2 linked regions of the Methylorubrum populi genome follow. The protein of the gene in region 2 interacts with the protein of the main gene of each other region in a pairwise test. Links are inferred from orthologs where the notes say so. Each region holds a gene or a part of one and is shown on either strand. Other genes may lie near its edges. The genes, in order: ssb and MPPM_RS03855.

The links.
Region 1: the proteins of MPPM_RS03855 (region 2) and ssb interact in binary tests that used the Escherichia coli proteins (3 or more experiments, as listed by UniProt). The link is inferred for Methylorubrum populi from one-to-one orthologs.

Annotation. Positions count from the first base shown.
Region 1 is NZ_AP014809.1:2,518,261-2,526,410, reverse strand. What follows is about bases 1-2,881. They hold ssb (single-stranded DNA-binding protein), read left to right. Parts: upstream 1-1,102; coding sequence 1,103-1,660; downstream 1,661-2,881. Other genes in these bases: MPPM_RS11605 (hypothetical protein), read left to right, coding at 2,601-2,881; MPPM_RS11610 (helix-turn-helix domain-containing protein), read left to right, coding at 1,930-2,535; curA (NADPH-dependent curcumin/dihydrocurcumin reductase), read left to right, coding at 1-898. In the rest of the region: more of MPPM_RS11605, read left to right, coding at 2,882-2,957; panC (pantoate--beta-alanine ligase), read left to right, coding at 3,021-3,893; MPPM_RS11595 (NADPH-dependent assimilatory sulfite reductase hemoprotein subunit), read right to left, coding at 3,964-5,802; MPPM_RS11590 (diflavin oxidoreductase), read right to left, coding at 6,071-7,846; MPPM_RS11585 (Lrp/AsnC family transcriptional regulator), read right to left, coding at 7,959-8,150. UniProt on the Escherichia coli protein: Plays an important role in DNA replication, recombination and repair. Binds to ssDNA and to an array of partner proteins to recruit them to their sites of action during DNA metabolism. Acts as a sliding platform that migrates on DNA via reptation.
Region 2 is NZ_AP014809.1:835,148-844,411, reverse strand. What follows is about bases 3,491-6,389. They hold MPPM_RS03855 (primosomal protein N'), read right to left. Parts: upstream 6,080-6,389; coding sequence 3,902-6,079; downstream 3,491-3,901. Other genes in these bases: MPPM_RS03850 (MFS transporter), read right to left, coding at 6,163-6,389; MPPM_RS03860 (SpoIIAA family protein), read right to left, coding at 3,491-3,827. Also shown: MPPM_RS03885 (zinc-dependent alcohol dehydrogenase), read left to right, coding at 1-337; MPPM_RS03880 (cysteine hydrolase family protein), read left to right, coding at 377-988; MPPM_RS03875 (SDR family oxidoreductase), read left to right, coding at 1,150-2,160; MPPM_RS03870 (hypothetical protein), read left to right, coding at 2,260-2,511; MPPM_RS03865 (hypothetical protein), read left to right, coding at 3,007-3,387; more of MPPM_RS03860, read right to left, coding at 3,465-3,490; more of MPPM_RS03850, read right to left, coding at 6,390-7,329; MPPM_RS03845 (tautomerase family protein), read right to left, coding at 7,439-7,837; MPPM_RS03840 (LysR substrate-binding domain-containing protein), read left to right, coding at 7,957-8,853.

The sequences.
Region 1 (8,150 bases), 1.7 Mb from region 2 along the record:
GCGGACCCGCTGGCTCTCCCTCGATCCCTACATGCGCGGGCGGATGAGCGCGGCAAAGTCCTACGCCAAGCCGGTCGAGATCGGCGAGACCATGGTCGGCCAGACGGTGAGCGAAGTGGTCGCCTCGGAGAACCCGGCCTTCGCCGAGGGCGATCTCGTGCTGAGCAACTCCGGCTGGCAAGAATTCGCGATCTCGGACGGGCGGGATCTGCGCCGTCTGGATCCTGCGGACGGGCCGCCGAGCCAGTTCCTCGGCATCCTCGGCATGCCCGGCATGACCGCCTATACCGGTCTCCTCGAGATCGGCCGCCCGCGCCCGGGCGAGACCGTCGTGGTGGCCGCCGCCGCCGGACCGGTCGGCTCTCTCGTCGGCCAAATCGCCCGCATCAAGGGCGCGCGGGCCGTCGGCATCGCCGGGGGCGCGGAGAAATGCGCCTATCTCACCGAGACGCTCGGCTTCGACGCGGCCGTCGATCACCGTGCCGGCGACTTCCCCGAGGCGCTGGCCCGTGCCTGCCCCGAGGGGATCGACGTGTATTTCGAGAATGTCGGCGGCGCCGTGTTCGACGCGGTGCTGCCGCTGCTCAACGACTTCGCGCGGGTCCCGGTCTGCGGCCTCGTCGCGGGCTACAATCTGAGCGAACTGCCCCCCGGCCCCGACCGCTCCCCGGTTCTGATGCGCGCCATCCTCACCAAGCGCCTGACCCTGCGCGGCTTCATCGTCTGGGATTTCGCCGCGATGCAGGACGACTTCCTGAGGGATGTCGGCGGCTGGCTCCGGGCCGGACGGGTCAAGGCGCGCGAGGACGTGGTGGAGGGCCTGGAGAATGCCCCGGCCGCCTTCGCCGGGATGCTCAAGGGCGCCAATTTCGGCAAGCTCGTGGTGAAAGTGGCCTGACGAAATTTCGGCTCCGACGGGCGCGACCGCGCTTGTCGGACGATTAGAACATAGATAGAACATTCACGATGGCCGCAGCACCCGGTGGTTAGCGTGCACAAGAGCCGCAGATGGCTTGCCCAGAGGGGGCGGCACGCTCAAGAGTCGCCGCCATCGCGGGCGTATCGAAATGCCCTGTGAGATCGGACCGGATGGAGAGATGAGATGGCGGGCAGCGTCAACAAGGTGATTCTGGTCGGCAATCTCGGGCGCGATCCCGAGACCCGGCGCCTGGCCTCGGGCGATCCCGTGGTCAACCTGCGAATCGCGACGTCGGAGTCCTGGAAGGACAAGATGTCCGGCGAGCGCAAGGAGAAGACCGAGTGGCACTCGGTCGTGATCTACAACGAGAACCTTGCCCGCGTGGCGGAGCAGTACCTGCGCAAGGGCTCGAAGGTCTACATCGAGGGCCAGCTCCAGACGCGGAAGTGGACCGACCAGTCGGGCGCCGAGAAGTACACCACCGAGGTGGTGCTGCAGCGCTTCCGCGGCGAGATGACGATTCTTGACGGGCGCGGCGGTGGCGGCGGCGACTTCGCGGGCGACGACGAGGGCGGCGGCCAGATCAGCCGCGGCGGCGACCGGGGTGGCGACCGCGGCGCCGGACGCGACGATTACGGCTCCAGCCGCTCCGGCGGCGGCGACCGCCGGCCCTCCTCGGGCGGTGGCGGCGGCGGTGGCGGCAAGCCGAACTACGACCTCGACGACGACATCCCGTTCTAGGATTTTTTTGGATCGACGGACGGCACGGTGAAGGGACCGGCGCGGACAGCGCCGGTCCCTTTTTCCGTCTCTTGAAGCCGCCGGTATCGGGACGAATGCGAGCCGGAACAGCAACTTGAGCCCTGGCTTTGCCGGTTTTCACCGTCCGAGATCAGGCGTCGGACCGACGACGACTTACGATTCTCAACAACTGTGCCCGGTGGCGTCCTCGAAATCCTGCGTCATAATGGTTTTCGCGCCGCAACGGCGAAAGGAGCAGTCCGGGATCCATGCTGAGCACAGCGTCGAACGCGCCCGTCGTCGAGGAGCGCCCCCTGGAGAAGGCGCTGGGCCATCAGGTGCGCCTGCTGCGGCGCGAGCGCGACCTGTCGGTAGCCGATCTCGGCAGCGCGGCCGGCATCTCGCCGGGCATGATCTCGAAGATCGAGAACGGCGCGATCTCGCCCTCGCTGGCCTCGATCAACGCCATCGCGTCGGCCCTCAACGTGCCAATCACCGCTCTCTTCGCCGCCTTCGAGGAGACCCGCGACTGCAGCCACGTGAAGCGCGGCCAGGGCGTGCCGATCGAGCGGCGCGGCACCAAGGTCGGGCATCTCTACGAGCTGCTCGGCGCCGGCATCCGCGGCGACGTGGTGGTGGAGCCCTACCTCATCACCCTGCAGGACGAGGCCGAGGCCTATACGAGCTTCCGCCATATCGGCACGGAATTCATCTACATGCTGACCGGCGAGGTGATCTATCACCATTCGGGCCAGGATTATCACCTGGAGCCGGGCGACGCGCTGATGTTCGACTCGAACGGCCTGCACGGCCCGGCCAAACTGCTCAAGACGCCGATGACCTATCTCTCGGTCATCGTCTATCCGCGGGCGTGAGCGGTAACGATCCATTCACCATGACCTGCGACGCATCGTCGGTGTGGGAGCGGGAGAGCGATGCGATGACGGGCGGTTGGCAGCGGGCCCTCGGCGCTCTCCTCGCCGTCGGTCTCCTCGGCTCGTCCGCCGCCGCCGCCGACCTGCCGCCGTTCGAGCCGGGTCCTGCCGCCGGTCCGCTCCCGGCGCCGCGCTTCTTCCCCCGCGGGGACGGGGATGCCCTGAGCGACGGGCCGCCCCGGCTTCGGCCGCGACGCCTCGTGGCTTGCGCACCGCGCATCGCCCCGGTGCCGACCAACGCGCCGGACGATCCGAGCTATGTCGGCTCGGAATATGGATTGGGCAAGCCGAGCTATTACGGCTTCCGCCCCGGCCTCGGCTACGACGACCCGTTCGATCGGCCCCTGCGCTACTGCCCTTGAGCCGGGGGTGAAACGCTGGCGTCCCGCGGCCGGGGGGCTTACCTGTGCGGCGCGTGTTTCCCGATGCCGAGCCGCCCGATGTCCGACACCACCCTCCGCTTCGACAATCTTGAGGCCCTGCGCGCGCGGGTCGATGCGTGGCGGCAGGGCGGCGACCGGATCGTGCTGGTGCCGACCATGGGTGCGCTGCACGCGGGCCACCTCGCCCTCGTGGCGCATGCCAAGGCGATCGGCCGGCGCGCCGTCGTCAGCATCTTCGTGAACCCGACTCAGTTCGGCCCGAACGAGGATTTTTCGCGCTATCCGCGCGACACCGAGGCCGACCTCGATCTGCTCTCGCGGGCCGGCACCGACGCGGCGTGGCTCCCCTCCGTCGAGACCATGTACCCGACGGGGTTCTCGACCCGGATCGAGCCCGGCCCGGCGGCGGAGGGCCTGTGCGGCGCGGTCCGGCCCGGCCATTTCTCCGGCGTCGCCACCGTGGTGACCAAGCTCATCAATCAGGTCCGGCCCGATCTGGCCCTGTTCGGCGAGAAGGATTTCCAGCAGTTGCAGGTGATCCGCTCGGTCGTCCGCGACCTCGATCTGGCGGTGACCATCGAGGGCGTGCCGACGCTCCGCGAGGCGGACGGCCTCGCCCTGTCCTCGCGCAACCGCTATCTCGACCCCCGCGAGCGCGAAATCGCGCCGCGCCTGCACGCGGTGCTCGCCGACATGGCCGGTCGCCTCGCCCGCGGCGCCGAGGCGGCTCCGCTCGTCGCGGAGGGCATCGCCGCGCTGGAGTCGGCGGGCTTCGGGCCGGTGCAATATCTGGAGGTGCGCGACGCGCAGACGCTGGCGCCCGTGGCCCGGGCCGAGCGCGAGGCGCGGGTGCTGGTGGCGGCCTATCTCGGCCGCACGCGGCTCATCGACAACGTGGCGGTGGTGCCGGCCTGAAGCGGCTCGACAAGGTTACGGCCGCGCACGGCCGGAGACTTCGCCCCGGCCGTGCGCGTGGAAAAAGCCGTCACGCCGCCCGCAGCGGACCCGTCCGCTCGTGGAAGTCCGGCCCGTTGCTCGTCTTGGCCACGAAGCCGGCGCGGATCACGAAATCGCCGAAATGCTCGCCCGGCTGCCGGTCCTTGGCGTAGGCGGCGAACAGCGGCTCCAGCGTGTCCTTGATCTCGCTGGCCAGCACATCTTCGCGGTAGAGCTTGCTCAGCCGGGAGCCGTCGAAGGCGGCGCCGAGATAGAGGTGGTAGCGCTCGGGGCCGCGGCCGACGAGGCCGATTTCCGAGATGAACGGCCGGGCGCAGCCATTGGGGCAGCCGGTCGAGCGGATCGTGATGGGCTCGTCCTGCAGCCCGTGGCGGGCGAGGCTCTCCTCCAACTCGGTGAGCAGGTCGGGCAGGTAGCGCTCGCTCTCGGCCAGCGCCAGCCCGCAGGTCGGCAGCGCCACGCAGGCGAGCGCGTTGCGGCGGATCGCCGAGGCGCCCCGGGTCAGGCCGTACTCGTCGACCAGCGCGTCGATCTCAGGCTTCTTGCCCGCCGGCACGTTGGCGATGATGACGTTCTGGTTGCCGGTGAGGCGGAAATCACCCTCGTGCACCTCGGCGATGCGGCGCAGGCCCGAGAGGAATTGCGGACCGCCGTCGATGTCCTTGATCCGGCCCGACGGCACGTAGAGCGTCAGGTGGTGGCGTCCGTCCTCGCCCTCGACCCAGCCGTAGCGGTCGCCGTTGTTCTCGAAGGTGAAGGGCTTGGGTTCGCCGAGCTTCTTGCCGATGCGCTTCTCGACCTCCGCCCGGAAGGCGTCGAGGCCGAACCGCTCGATCGTGTATTTGAGCCGGGCGTTCTTGCGGTTCTTGCGGTTGCCCCAGTCGCGCTGGACCGTCATCACCGCTTCGGCCGCCTTTAGCGCATCCTCGGGCTTCACGAAGCCGAGCACGTCGGCGGTGCGGGGGAAGGTGTCGGTCTCGCCATGGGTCATGCCCATGCCGCCGCCGACAGTCACGTTCCAGCCCGTCACCCGGTTCTTCTTGTCGAGGATGGCGATGAAGCCGAGATCGTGGGCGAAGATGTCGACCTCGTTCGAGGGCGGCACCGCGACCACGGTCTTGAACTTCCGCGGCAGGTAGGTCTTGCCGTAGATCGGCTCGATCTCCGCCTCATCCTCGCCGCCGACCACGCGCTCACCGTCGAGCCAGATCTCACGCCACGCGCCGGTCTTCGGCAGCAGGGTGTCGGAGATGTCCTTGGCGAGCTTGAGCGCGGCCTGGTGCGCGCCGGCCTGAGCCGGGTTTGTCGCCGCCATGACGTTGCGGTTGACGTCGCCGCAGGCCGCGATGGTGTCGAGCAGCGCCGAGTTGATCGCCGCCATGGTGCGCTTGAGGTTCGACTTGATCACGCCGTGATACTGGAACGTCTGGCGCGTGGTCGCGCGCAGGGCCCCGCCGGCATAGGTCGTGGCGATGTCGTCGAGGATCAGCCACTGCTTCGGCGTCACGACGCCGCCCGCGATGCGCAGGCGGATCATGAAGCTGTAGGCCTTCTCGAGCTTCTTCTTGGTGCGCTCCGCCCGGATGTCCCGGTCGTCCTGCATGTACATGCCGTGGAACTTGACGAGTTGGCCGTCGTCCTCAGAGATTGCGCCGGTGGCGTGCTTGAGGAGCCCGTCGGCCAAGCCCCCGCGCAGGTAGCGGCTAGCGATCTTCAGGTGCTCGTTATGCGCGAGCCCCGCGGCGCGCGCGGCCTCGGCCTCCGTGATCGGACGGTCGGTCGGCGGCGTCTCGTAGCGGTGCGCGCCGATGCCGGGCGTGTCCACGGCGGGGCCGTCAGGGGTGTCGATCGGCTTGTGGTCGTCCATGGCGGTGATCCGTTTCGCACTCAGCCCTCCCCCCTCTGCGGGGGAGGGTGGCCCTCGCGTCGGCGAGGGTCGGGAGAGGGGAGCGCCCTATCCGGAAAAGTTTCGACAGCACGGGCCGCGCCTTCCTCGGCGCCGTCGCGCTGCCCCTCTCCCGCCTCGCTGCGCTCGGCACCCTACCCCCAACCAAATCGGGCTTGCCCGATTTGGGCAACCCTATTGCAGACCTTGGGCAAGCCCAAGATCTGTCGGGGGGAGGGCTAGGTGAACTTCAGTAAACGTCCTGCTGGTAGCGCTTGGCCCGCTCCAGCGAGGCGACATGCGCCTCGGCATCGGCGCTGCTCAGGCCCTTCACGGTCTCGAAGGCCCGCACCACCGCGGCGCGCACGTCACGCGCCATGTTCTTGGCATCACCGCAGACGTAGAAATGGGCGCCGCCGTCGAGCCACGCCACCACCTCGGCGGCGTTCTGGTCGATCCGGTCCTGCACGTAGACCTTCTCCGGCTGGTCGCGGGAGAAGGCCACGTCGATCTTGGCGAGCGAGCCGTCCTCCAGCGCGTCCTGCCATTCGAGCTGGTACAGGAAGTCGTGGGTGAAGTGGCGGTCGCCGAAGAACAGCCACGAGCGGCCGGGTGCCTCGGTGGCGCGGCGCTCCTGCACGAAGGCGCGGAACGGGGCGACGCCGGTGCCGGGGCCGACCATGATGATGTCGGTGGAGCCGTCCGAGGGCAGGCGGAAGTGCTTGTTCGGCTTCACCCGCACCCGCAGCTTGGCGCCGTTCTTGATGCGGTCGGCCACATGCACCGAGGCGACGCCGGACCGGGCGCGGCCGTGGGTCTCGTAGCGCACGGCGGCGATGGTGAGGTGGACCTCGTCGCCGACTTCCTTGCGCGACGAGGCGATGGAATAGGCCCGCGGCGGCAGCGGCCGGGTCACGGTGTTGAGATGCTCGGCGGTCAGCTCGGCGGGGAAGCGCTCGATCAGGTCGATCAGGTGCCGGCCCTCGATCCAGGCCTTCACCTCGCCGCTCTCCGCGAATGCTTTCGCGTCCGCATGGCCCGTGGCCTTGGCGAAGCGCTCGACCGTGGTGGACGACAGCGTGGTGATGTCGCGCTCGGCGAGCAGGGCCCGGCGCAGGCCCTCGTCACCGGACAGCCCTGTCGCGCGCAGGATCTCGTCCACGAGCTGCGGGTCGTTCTCCGGAAAGATCTCCAGCGAATCGCCTGGCTCGTAGGCCGGCGCCCCGTCCTCGAATTCGAGGGCGAGGTGGATCGTCTCCTTGTCGGAGCGCGAGGAGTTGAGGTTCACGTGGTCGATCACCTCGACCACCACCGGCTCGCGGCTGACCTCGGCGTCCTCATCCTCGCTGCCGGCGCGGAAATCGACCGCCACGACGTTGTCGCTCGGGGCCTCGGCCGGGGCCAGCGCCTTCAGCGCGCCCTTGATCCAGTCGGCCGCCGGCTTCTCGAAATCGAGGTCGAGATCGGCACGGTCATAGGCGCGCTTGGCGCCGAGCGCCTCGAAGCGGGCATCGAGCGCCTTTCCGATCGCGCAGAACTCCGCGTAGCTCGTATCGCCGAGCGCCAGCACGCCGAACTGCACGCCCTCCAGCCGCGGCGCCGCATCGCCCATCAGCTCGCCATAGGCGCGCACCGCGCGGGCCGGCGGCTCGCCCTCGCCCCAGGTCGCGGCGATGGCGATGACCTTGCCGGCCTTCGGCAGCGTGGCGAGGTCGAGGTCTGCGAAATCGACGACCTTCGGCTTGAAGCCCTGCTTGCGCGCGAGCTTGCCCACGTCGCTCGCGAGCTTTTCCGAGTTGCCCGATTCGGACGCGAACAGGATCGTCAGCGGCTCGGCGGCCTTGGGGGGCGCGATGGGGGCGGGCGCCGCCGCGGCCGGCTGGCCGGACGCCGCGTCGAGCCCGGCGAGGAAGCCGGTCAGCCACGCGCGCTGGATCGGCGTCGCCGCGCCGAGCGCCGCGTCGAGATGAGCCCGTTCCTGGTCTCCGAACGGAGCCGTGCGGGGGAGGAGTGCTTGCCTGGACATCGTGGGTGCCATGTCGTCCGCCGGAGCGCCGCTGTCAACGTCGAAACGTCCGTTTTAAAGAACGCCCCGCAGAGAGAAGAGATTGTTCGTTGTTGCGTCGCAAAAAAGAAAATTATTCCCCAACCACCGAGAGCCTCGGCTCGGAGCGCCCCCGTGGCGGGGGGACCGGCAGCGGTAGGGCGGTGGTCGACTTCACCTTCTCCATGGCGAAGCGCGAGGTCACATTCTTGAGAGGAAGCGTCGCGATCAGGTTCTTATAGAAGGTGTCGTAGGCCGCCATGTCGGCCACGACGACGCGCAGCAT
Region 2 (9,264 bases):
GCAGGAGAAGCTGACCTCGACCGAGCGGCCCTACGCGCTGATGGAGGCGATCCGGGCGGTGCGGCCCTGCGGCATCGTCTCGGTGCCCGGCGTCTATGGCGGGCCGATCCCCGTCAATATGGGCGCGATCGTGCAGAAGGGGCTCACCATGAAGAGCGGCCAGACGCACGTGAAGCGCTACCTCGAACCGCTGACCAAGCTGATCCAGCAGGGCAAGTTCGACACCGCCTCGCTGATCACCCACCGCTCCACCGACCTCGCCGACGGTCCCGACCTCTACAAGACCTTCCGCGACAAGAAGGATGGCTGCGTGAAGGTCGTCTTCCACCCGAACTGAGCCGAGCAAAGACGAGGAAAAGGGAATCTGGAGCGAGCCATGGCAGGCAAGGACGGCCTGAAATTCGGTGAACTCGGCCCGCGGGCCGCCCATCTCTGCGTCGACGCGCAGCGGATGTTCTCCGAGGAGACCGACTGGCACACGCCCTGGCTCGCCCGCATCCTGCCGAACATCGAGCGCCTCGCCGCCGCCCATCCGGAGCGGACCGTCTTCACCCGCTTCGTGCCGATCCGCTCGGCCGAGGAGGGGCGGGGCGCGTGGCGGCGCTACTACGAGCACTGGCCCAAGATGACGCTCGATGCGCTCGGGCCGGAGATGGTCGAGCTGATGCCGAGCCTGACCCGGTTCGTGCCGCCGGCCAAGGTCGTCGACAAGCTCGTCTACTCGCCCTGGATGGGGCCCGATCTGGAGCGGATGCTGGAGGCGAAAGGCATCGACACCCTCGTGGTGACGGGGGGCGAGACCGATGTCTGCGTGCTCGCCACCATCCTCGGCGCGGTCGATCGCGGCTACCGCGTCATCGTCGCCTGCGACGCGGTCTGCTCGTCGGCCGATCAGACCTACGACGCGATGATGTTCCTCTATCAGAGCCGCTTCGGCGAGCAGATCGAGACGGCCCCGACCGCCGAGATCCTCGACGGTTGGAGCTGACGTGTCGCGCTGACTTTTGCGGTCGACCGCCGGTAATCCGGCGCCGCTCTCCTCAAATCGCGAGAAACTGAGCCGTTGGCGGCCGGGTTCACCGGCTGACACTCTCCGGGACGACGCTTGCGCGTCGAACGCCCGGCCGCTTCACGAGACAGGAGATGCGCATGCCGAGCGCTGCCAAGAAGCCGCTCGACCAGCAGGTCATCGTTATCACCGGCGCCTCGAGCGGCATCGGGCTTGCGACCGCGCGCATGGCCGCGGCGCGCGGCGCCCGGGTCGTGCTCGCCGCCCGCAACGGGGACGCCCTGGCCGAGATCCGGGCCGAAATCGAACGGCAGGGCGGAGAGGCGCTCGACGTCGTCACCGATGTCTCCGACCGCGCCCAGGTCGAGGCCCTGGCCCGGACCACGATCGAGCGCTACGGCCGCATCGACACCTGGGTGAACGATGCCGGGCTCTCGATCATCGGACGGCTCGAAGAGATCGAGGACGGCGATCACCGGCGCCTGTTCGACGTCAACTTCTGGGGCGTGGTCTACGGCTCGCTCGTCGCCCTGCCGCATCTGAAGGACAGCGGCGGCACGCTGATCAATCTCGGCAGCGTCGCCTCCGACGTCGCCTTCCCGCTCCAGGGCATGTACAGCGCGAGCAAGCACGCCATCAAAGGCTTCACCGACTCCCTGCGCATCGAGCTGAAGGAGGAGGGGGCGCCGGTCGCGGTCACCCTGATCAAGCCGGCGGCGATCGACACGCCCTTCCCGGCGAATGCCCGCAACTACACCGACCGCGAGCCGAAGCTGCCGCCGCCGGTCTACCGCACCGAGGAGGTCGCCGAGGCGATCCTTCACGCCGCGGTGCATCCCCGCCGCGACATCTATATCGGTGGCGGCGGCCGGATCATGAGCGCGGCCCAGGCCGTCGCGCCCCGCGTCTTCGACACGGTTGGGAGCAGCATGGCGGGCCTGCAGCAGCGCGAGGAGCCGCCCCGCGACCCGGAAGGGTCGCTCTACCGGGCGGGCACCGGTGGGCGCACCGCCGGGAGCCATCCGGGCTACGTGATGCGGCGCAGCCTCTACACGCGCTCCGCGCTCCACCCGCTGACCACCGCGGCGGTCGTCGCCGGCGTCGGGCTCGCCGCCGCGGCGAGCCTCATCGGCGGCAGCCGCCACCGCTGAGACGGACCCACCCGCGGACGCGCTCCCCTGCCGAACCGGTCCCCAACTCGGCGGAGCGCGTCCCAGCCGATCCCCGTGGATGCGCCGAGAGGAGCCGACGTGGCGAGCCTGGACAAAACCTTCGATCTCTTCTCGGCCCTGCTCGCCTCCGAGCAGCCGGTCCAGGTCGGCGAGGCCGACGAGGCGATCTGGGCCTATCTCGCCGCGTATGACGGTCTCGAGGCGCAGATCCAGGCGCTCGACCGCCTCGGGCAAGGCGTGGCGGGCCTCAATGCATCCTCCGCCTTCATGCCGATCCTGCTCGACGCCCTCGACCGCCACCGGGCGCGGCTCTCCGAACCCTCCGCCTGAACCCCAGCCGATCACCGCGGCTCCGGGTTCTGCAGCATCCGTTTCCGAAAGGGTCTCCTATCGGGCCAATGCGAAAGCCTCGCCGAGAGAACGCGTCGCGGCATGGCCTCCCAGCGTATCCGCGTCCGAGGCGACCTGCGGCGCATCCGTACGGCCACGGTAAGCGCCGCCTCTGTCAATCAAGCGGGGCTATTCGATTCGCTCGACGCTCGAGATTGGCTGCTTTGCCCAATCGTCATGGAATTGTTCAAGAGCTTATAAAGCTCAGCTTGCAACACTGACGTGCGCAAAAGCCACAGGTGTCGGGACCTCCTCGCTGGCTGCGCGTAATTTGTTCCTCGAACAGTCGTGAATTGTCGGAAACCGAGGCATCGGTTGCCGTCATATTATCGCCTCTTGTTCGCGTAGAGTGCGGGCATCTCACAGATTGGCGGTACGGACAGCGCGGGCGACGGCGCACCGTACGTTCACCCTCGTCGCTGAGTTGGATCACGCATGCCCAAGTTCGCCCTCACCGCCGCTCTGGCCGCCGCGCTCGTCTCGCCGGCGATGGCGGGGGATTTCGACGGGACATGGTCGGTCCAGCTCGTGACCGAGAGCGGATTGTGCGACGCGCAGTACAGCTACACCCTCGCGGTGCGGGACGGGCAGGTTCGTCCGATCACGAACGCGTCCTCCGGCGGCACCACGGTGACCGGCCGCGTCGAGGCGGATGGCGGCGTCGGCCTGAACGTCGCGACGGCGGCGGCGAACGGCACCGCCTCGGGCCGTCTCCAGACTCGCTCGGGCTCCGGCACGTGGCGCGTCTCGGGCGGCCTCTGCACCGGCCGCTGGATGGCCAAGCGTCATACGGTTCGCACCGCCTCGGCCGAGTGACGGGACCGGAATTTTTCTGACGCGAGGGGCGGGCCCGCAAGGCCCGCCCTTTTTCGTGCGGGCGCGGCCTCGTCCCGTCAGACCGCCGCTTCGAGCCAGGTCCGCGCCTCGCCGATGCGGGCGCGCTCGAACACCTTGATCTGCACCGGCGAGACGAAGCCGAAGGTCTCGGCCACGGCCCGCAGCCAGGTCGCATCGGTGACGAGCGCCACGTGGCTCACGCCCTTCATCATCGAGATGCCGAAGCGGGGATCTTTGAAGAAGGCCGCCGGCTCCATGCCCTCGAAGCTGCGGATGTCTTCCAGGAGCTTGAGGCGGCCGCCCTTGTCGAGGTCCGCCTTCATCGCGGTCATCACCGCGTTCATCTCCTCGTCGGAGATCTTCCCATCGACGACGATCTCGGCGATCGCGGAATCGGGCTTCTTCTCGTAGGTCAGCAAGGTGCGGCGCTCCTCGATTGAGCCGAGGGCCAGAGACCGGGTGGTGACCTCGAGCCGGCGGCGAACGGACCCGATTATAGAAAGCTCTGCGGGTCCACGTCGATTGCGACCTTGAGATTACCCCGCGGCTTCGGTCCGCGGGCGAGCCAGTCCCGCAGATAACTCTGCACGTCGATGCCGCGCTCGGTCTTCACCAGAAGCCGGAAGCGCCAGCGCCCGCGTACCAGGGCGAGCGGCGCCTCGGCCGGGCCGAGCACGGTGACGCCGGCGGGCGGATCGGCAACCCGCGCCAGGGCTTGGCCGTGCGCCTCGGCCTTCTCCCGCTCCTCGCCCGACACGATCAGCGCCGCGAGCCGCCCGAACGGCGGGAGCCCCGCCGCCTCGCGGGCCCAGATCTCTTCCTCGTAGAATCGGTCGGCATCGCCCGAGAGCAGGGCGGCGATGACCGGGTGCTCGGGCTGGTAGGTCTGGACCAGGGCGCGCCCCGGCCGCTCGCCGCGCCCCGCGCGCCCCGTCACCTGCTGCAGCAGCTGGAACGTGCGCTCGGCCGCCCGCGGATCGCCGGAGGTGAGGCCGATATCGGCATCGAGCACGCCGACCAGCGTCAGGTGCGGAAAGTTGTGGCCCTTGGCCACGAGCTGCGTGCCGATGACGATGTCGCACTCGCCCGCCGCCACGGTCTCGAGTTCCTGCCGCAGCCGCTCGGCACCGCCGGGAAAGTCGCTCGACAGCACGACGATGCGCTGCTCGGGAAACAGCTCGGCCACTTCCTCGGCGATTCGCTCGACGCCCGGCCCGCAGGGGGTGAGGTGGTCGAAGGCGCCGCACTCGGTGCAGGCCTCGGGCTTGCGCTCGGCGTAGCCGCATTGATGGCAGACCAGCGCCCGGCGGAAGCGGTGCTCGACGAGCCAGGTCGAGCAGTTGCGGCACTGGTAGCGGTGGCCGCAGGCCCGGCACAGGGTGAGCGGCGCGTAGCCCCGGCGGTTGAGGAACAGCAGCGCCTGATCACCCGCCGCCAGCGTCGCCTTCACCGCGTTCACCATCGGCGGCGACAGGAAGCGCCCGCGCTCCGGCTTGTCGAGGCGCATGTCGATGGCCGCGATGTCCGGCAGCGGCCGCCCGCCGAAACGGCCGGGGAGCACGACGTGGCGGTAGCGCCCGCTTTGCGCGTTGACCCGCGACTCGATCGAGGGCGTCGCCGAGGCCAGCACCACCGGGCAGCCCTCGATCTTGCCGCGCACCACCGCCATGTCGCGGGCGTGGTAGTGGACGCCGTCCTCCTGCTTGTAGGCGGTCTCGTGCTCCTCATCGACCACGATCAGGCCGAGATTGCGGAACGGCAGGAACAGGGCCGAGCGGGCGCCGACCACCACCGAGACCTCGCCCGCGGCCACGCCCGCCCGCAGCCGCTCGCGGCGCTTGCCGCCGACGCCGGAATGCCAGGTGGCCGGCCGCACGCCGAAGCGCCCGGCAAAGCGGTCGAGGAACTGCGCGGTGAGCGCGATCTCCGGCATCAGCACCAGGGCCTGCCGCCCCTGCCGCACGCATTCGGCCACCGCCTCGAAATACACCTCGGTCTTGCCCGAGCCGGTCACGCCTTCGAGGAGGACCGTCTCACCGGTCACCGTCTCCGCCGGGGCGGCGGCGTTCGCGATCAGGGCGTGCGCGGCCTCCGCCTGCGCCTCCGAGAGCGGCACCCGCGGATGGTCCGGGTCCGGCGGCAGGGCCACGGGCTCCGGCATCAGCGCCACCGTCTCCAGCGCGCCGTCGTCGATCAGCCCATCGACCACGCTGAGCGACACGCCCGCCTCCTTGGCGAGCGCGCTCTTGCCGCGCACGGCGCCGTCGGCGGCCACCGCCATCACCTTGCCGCGGGCCACCGTCTGCCGGGCCGGCGGCTTGCCGGACGGGCGCACGCCGATCCGCGGCGCCTCGTTGCGGGCGGTCTCATCGGGCAGGCGCAGCGCCATGGCGAGCGCCGAGCCCTTCGGCGCCAGGGTGTAGCGGGCGAGCCAATCGACCAGCTTGCGCAGGGATTCGGAGAGCGGCGGCGCCTCGACCCGGCCCGTCACCGGCCTGAGGTTTCCTCCCGACGCCCGCTCGTCGAGCCCCCAGACCACGCCGATCGTCTCGCGCGGCCCCAGCGGCACCTGCACGATGTCGCCCGCGGCGAGGTCGAGCCCGGCCGGCACCGCGTAGCTGTAGGCGGTGTCGAGGGCGAGCGGGATCAGGATGTCGGCGACGACGGGCATGGAATCATGGGGGCTGCCTGATTTGTTCTATATATGTCCCGGATCGCGAAGGCGAATGCGATGAGGGACCGAAGGCGGGCACCTTATCGGATGCGGGGGAGGCCGCGCGCAACGGGAACGGCGGCCAGGCTCGCGGCGGTCATGACCCAGAAGCCCGTCGTGCCGAACCGTTCGTAGAGGAGGCCGCAGAGCAGCGTCATCAGCGCGGAAGCGAGACCGAGGCCGAAGGTGCCGTAGACCGTGAGCGCCGTCGCCCGGCGATGCTCCGGCACGATCGCCACGATGAACTGCAGGCAGGCGAGGTGCAGGAGCGCGAAGGTGAGCCCGTGCAGCGCCTGGATTCCGACGAGGACGGGCAGCCAGGAGGTCTGCGCCTGCACCGCCCAGCGCAGGGCGCCCGCCAGAGCGGCGAGGACCAGCGCCCGCTCCGGTCCGAACCGCGCGATGAGCCGCGGCCCGAGCCAGAGGAACACCGCCACCTCCGCCGCCACCGCCTCGGCCCAGAGCAGCCCTGCAACGCGCGGCGCGATGCCCGCGGCCTGCCAGACGATGACCGCGAAGGCGTCGTGCATGGCGTGCGCACCGATCACCAGCGCGGCGGCGAGCAGGAGGCGGCGGAAGCGGGCATCCGCGGCGAGCGAAGCGAATCCGCCGCCCGCGTCGCCGGCCGGGTTCGCCGAGGCCGGGGCCGACGGAAGCCGCCGCGTCAGCGCCGCCCCCGCTGCGAAGAGGAGGCCGCAGGCGAGCGGGCCGACGCCGTGCCCGAAGACCCCGACGAGATGGCCGGTGAGGACGGTGGTGGCGATGAAGGCGGCCGAGCCGGCCGCGCGAACGCGGCCATAGACGGCGCCGTCGCGGCTGCCGGCGAGCGCCACCGTATCGGCCAGCGGGGCGAGCGGCGCGGTGGCCGCCGCCTGCGCGAGGGCGACGGCGAGCAGCACGACGAATCCCTGGCCGCCGAGGAAGGCCAGGGTCAGCGCCGCCGAGAGGGCGAGCCCGACGGCGAGGAAGGCCCGCACGGCGCCGGAGCGGTCGGCGAACCGTCCGGCGAGCGGACCGGCGGCAAGCCGCACCAGCATCCCGGCGGAGAGCAGCGTCCCGATCTCGCTCGGTCCGAGCCCCCGCGTTTCGAGGAAGGCCGGCAGAAAGGGCGAGAGCGCGCCGTACCCGCCATAGAGGGCCGCGTAGAGCAGGAGGAGGCGGCCCGAACCGGCGGGGCCGTCACGCGGTCCGCTTTCCGCCGCCAGCACCCCGCGCCCCCTCCGTGCAAATCGCTGCGGCGAGGATGCCAGGAAATGTCGGCGGATCGAAGCCGGGCCGGCCGCGATCCGCTGCTTCCGTTCGCACGACGGCGCCGGCCTATTTCCGGGCTGCAGCCTCTTGCGCTCGCGCCGCCTGGGTGAGGCCGCCATAACCCCAGGCCTCCGCCGGTACCTCCTGCACGACGACGTAGGTCGCCAGAGGCAACGGCCCGGGCAGCATCCGCACCAAGAGATCGTGGGCCGCGGCCACGAACCGCGCCTTCTCCTCAGCCGTGTTGGTGCCCTGCGTCACCCGCGCCTCGACATGCGCTGCCGGTGTCACCGCCGCGCCACCGACGGACCAGCCGCCGGCCGGCGCCGGCTCGATCAGGACGGCGGTGAGATCCGCCCGCTTGCCGAGCACCTCCGCCATCAACGCGGTGATTCCCCGCTGGAGTGCGGCGACCGTCTCGCTCCCGGTCTCCGGGCCGGCGATCGTGACTCTGATGAAGGGCATGGCGTTCTCGCTGATCCGATGACGGCGGCCGATCCGCCGTTGACGCTTTCGATTGAACCGCGCAGCATCGTTCAGGAAAATCGCGTAGTTCTTCATCAACGCTTCGGAAAATCTGAACGATGGCGCTGCCCATCAACCTCGACATGGACGTCCTGCGCACCTTCGTGACGGGGATTGATCTCGGCAGCTTCGCGAAGGCCGCGACCCGGCTGGGCCGCTCGCCCTCGGCGATCAGCCTGCAACTGCGCAAGCTGGAGGATCAGGTCGGCCAGCCCCTCTTGCGCCGGAACGGCCGGGGGCTGGCGCTGACCGAGCCGGGGGAATTGCTGCTCGGCTATGCCCGCCGCCTGCTCGATCTCAACGACGCGGCGGTGAGCGCCGTTGCCGTGCCCGCCCTGTCCGGCTGGGTGCGGCTGGGTCTGCCGCAGGATTTCACCGAGACGGAATTGCCGGCGGTGCTCGCCCGCTTCGCCCGGCTGCACCCGGCGGTGCGGGTCGAAGCGCATGTGGAGCGCGACGCGGTCCTGCGGGCGGAGGTGGAGGCTGGCCGCCTCGATCTCGCCCTGGTCTGGGACGCGGCTCCCGCGGTGGGGGAGGGGACGCTTGTCAGCGAACTGCCCATGGTCTGGGTCGGACCGCGGGGGCATGCGGGGCTCGCCGCGCAACGTCCGCTGCCGCTCGCCCTGTTCGGGCCGCCCTGCCTCTTCCGCCACGTCGCGACCGAAGCTCTCGACGCTGCCGGCGTCCCCTGGCGCATCGCCTTCAGCAGCCCCGGCCTTGCGGGCCTGTGGGCGGCGGTGGCCGCCGGCCTCGGCGTCGGCCTGCGCACCCCGCACGGGTTGCCGCCATCGCTGCGCCCCCTCGATCCGGACGAGGCGGGCCTGCCGCCGCTGCCGAGCCTGCGCCTTCGCTTGGTTCGTGGCCCGAGCGCTGCCGATCCGGCAGTCGAGCGGTTTGCCGAACTCCTCGGCGCGACCCTCGCCGAAGCCAGCCGCACGACGGCCCCGCTTCCGTGACCGAGGGCGTCCTCCTCCTTCACGGCATCGCCCGCCGGGCCGCCTCGCTGCGTCCCCTGGAGCGGCGGCTGACGGCGGCGGGCTACGCCACGCTCAATCTCGACTATCCAGCCCGCCGGCTGGGGCTCGCCGACATCGCCGAGACGATCGCCCCCGCGGTCGCGGCCTTCGGCACCGACGTGACACGCCTCCACCTCGTCACCCACTCCATGGGCGGCCTCGTCGCACGTGTGCTCCTGGCCCGGCACCGGCCGAACCATCTCGGGCGGGTGGTGATGCTGGGACCGCCCAACGGCGGCAGCGAGGTCGCCGACGCGCTGCACCGCCTCGCGCCCTATCGCCGCTTCTTCGGCCCGGCCGGCGCCGAACTCGTGACGTTGCGCGGGCCGACGCAGGAGCGCCTGTTCGGCC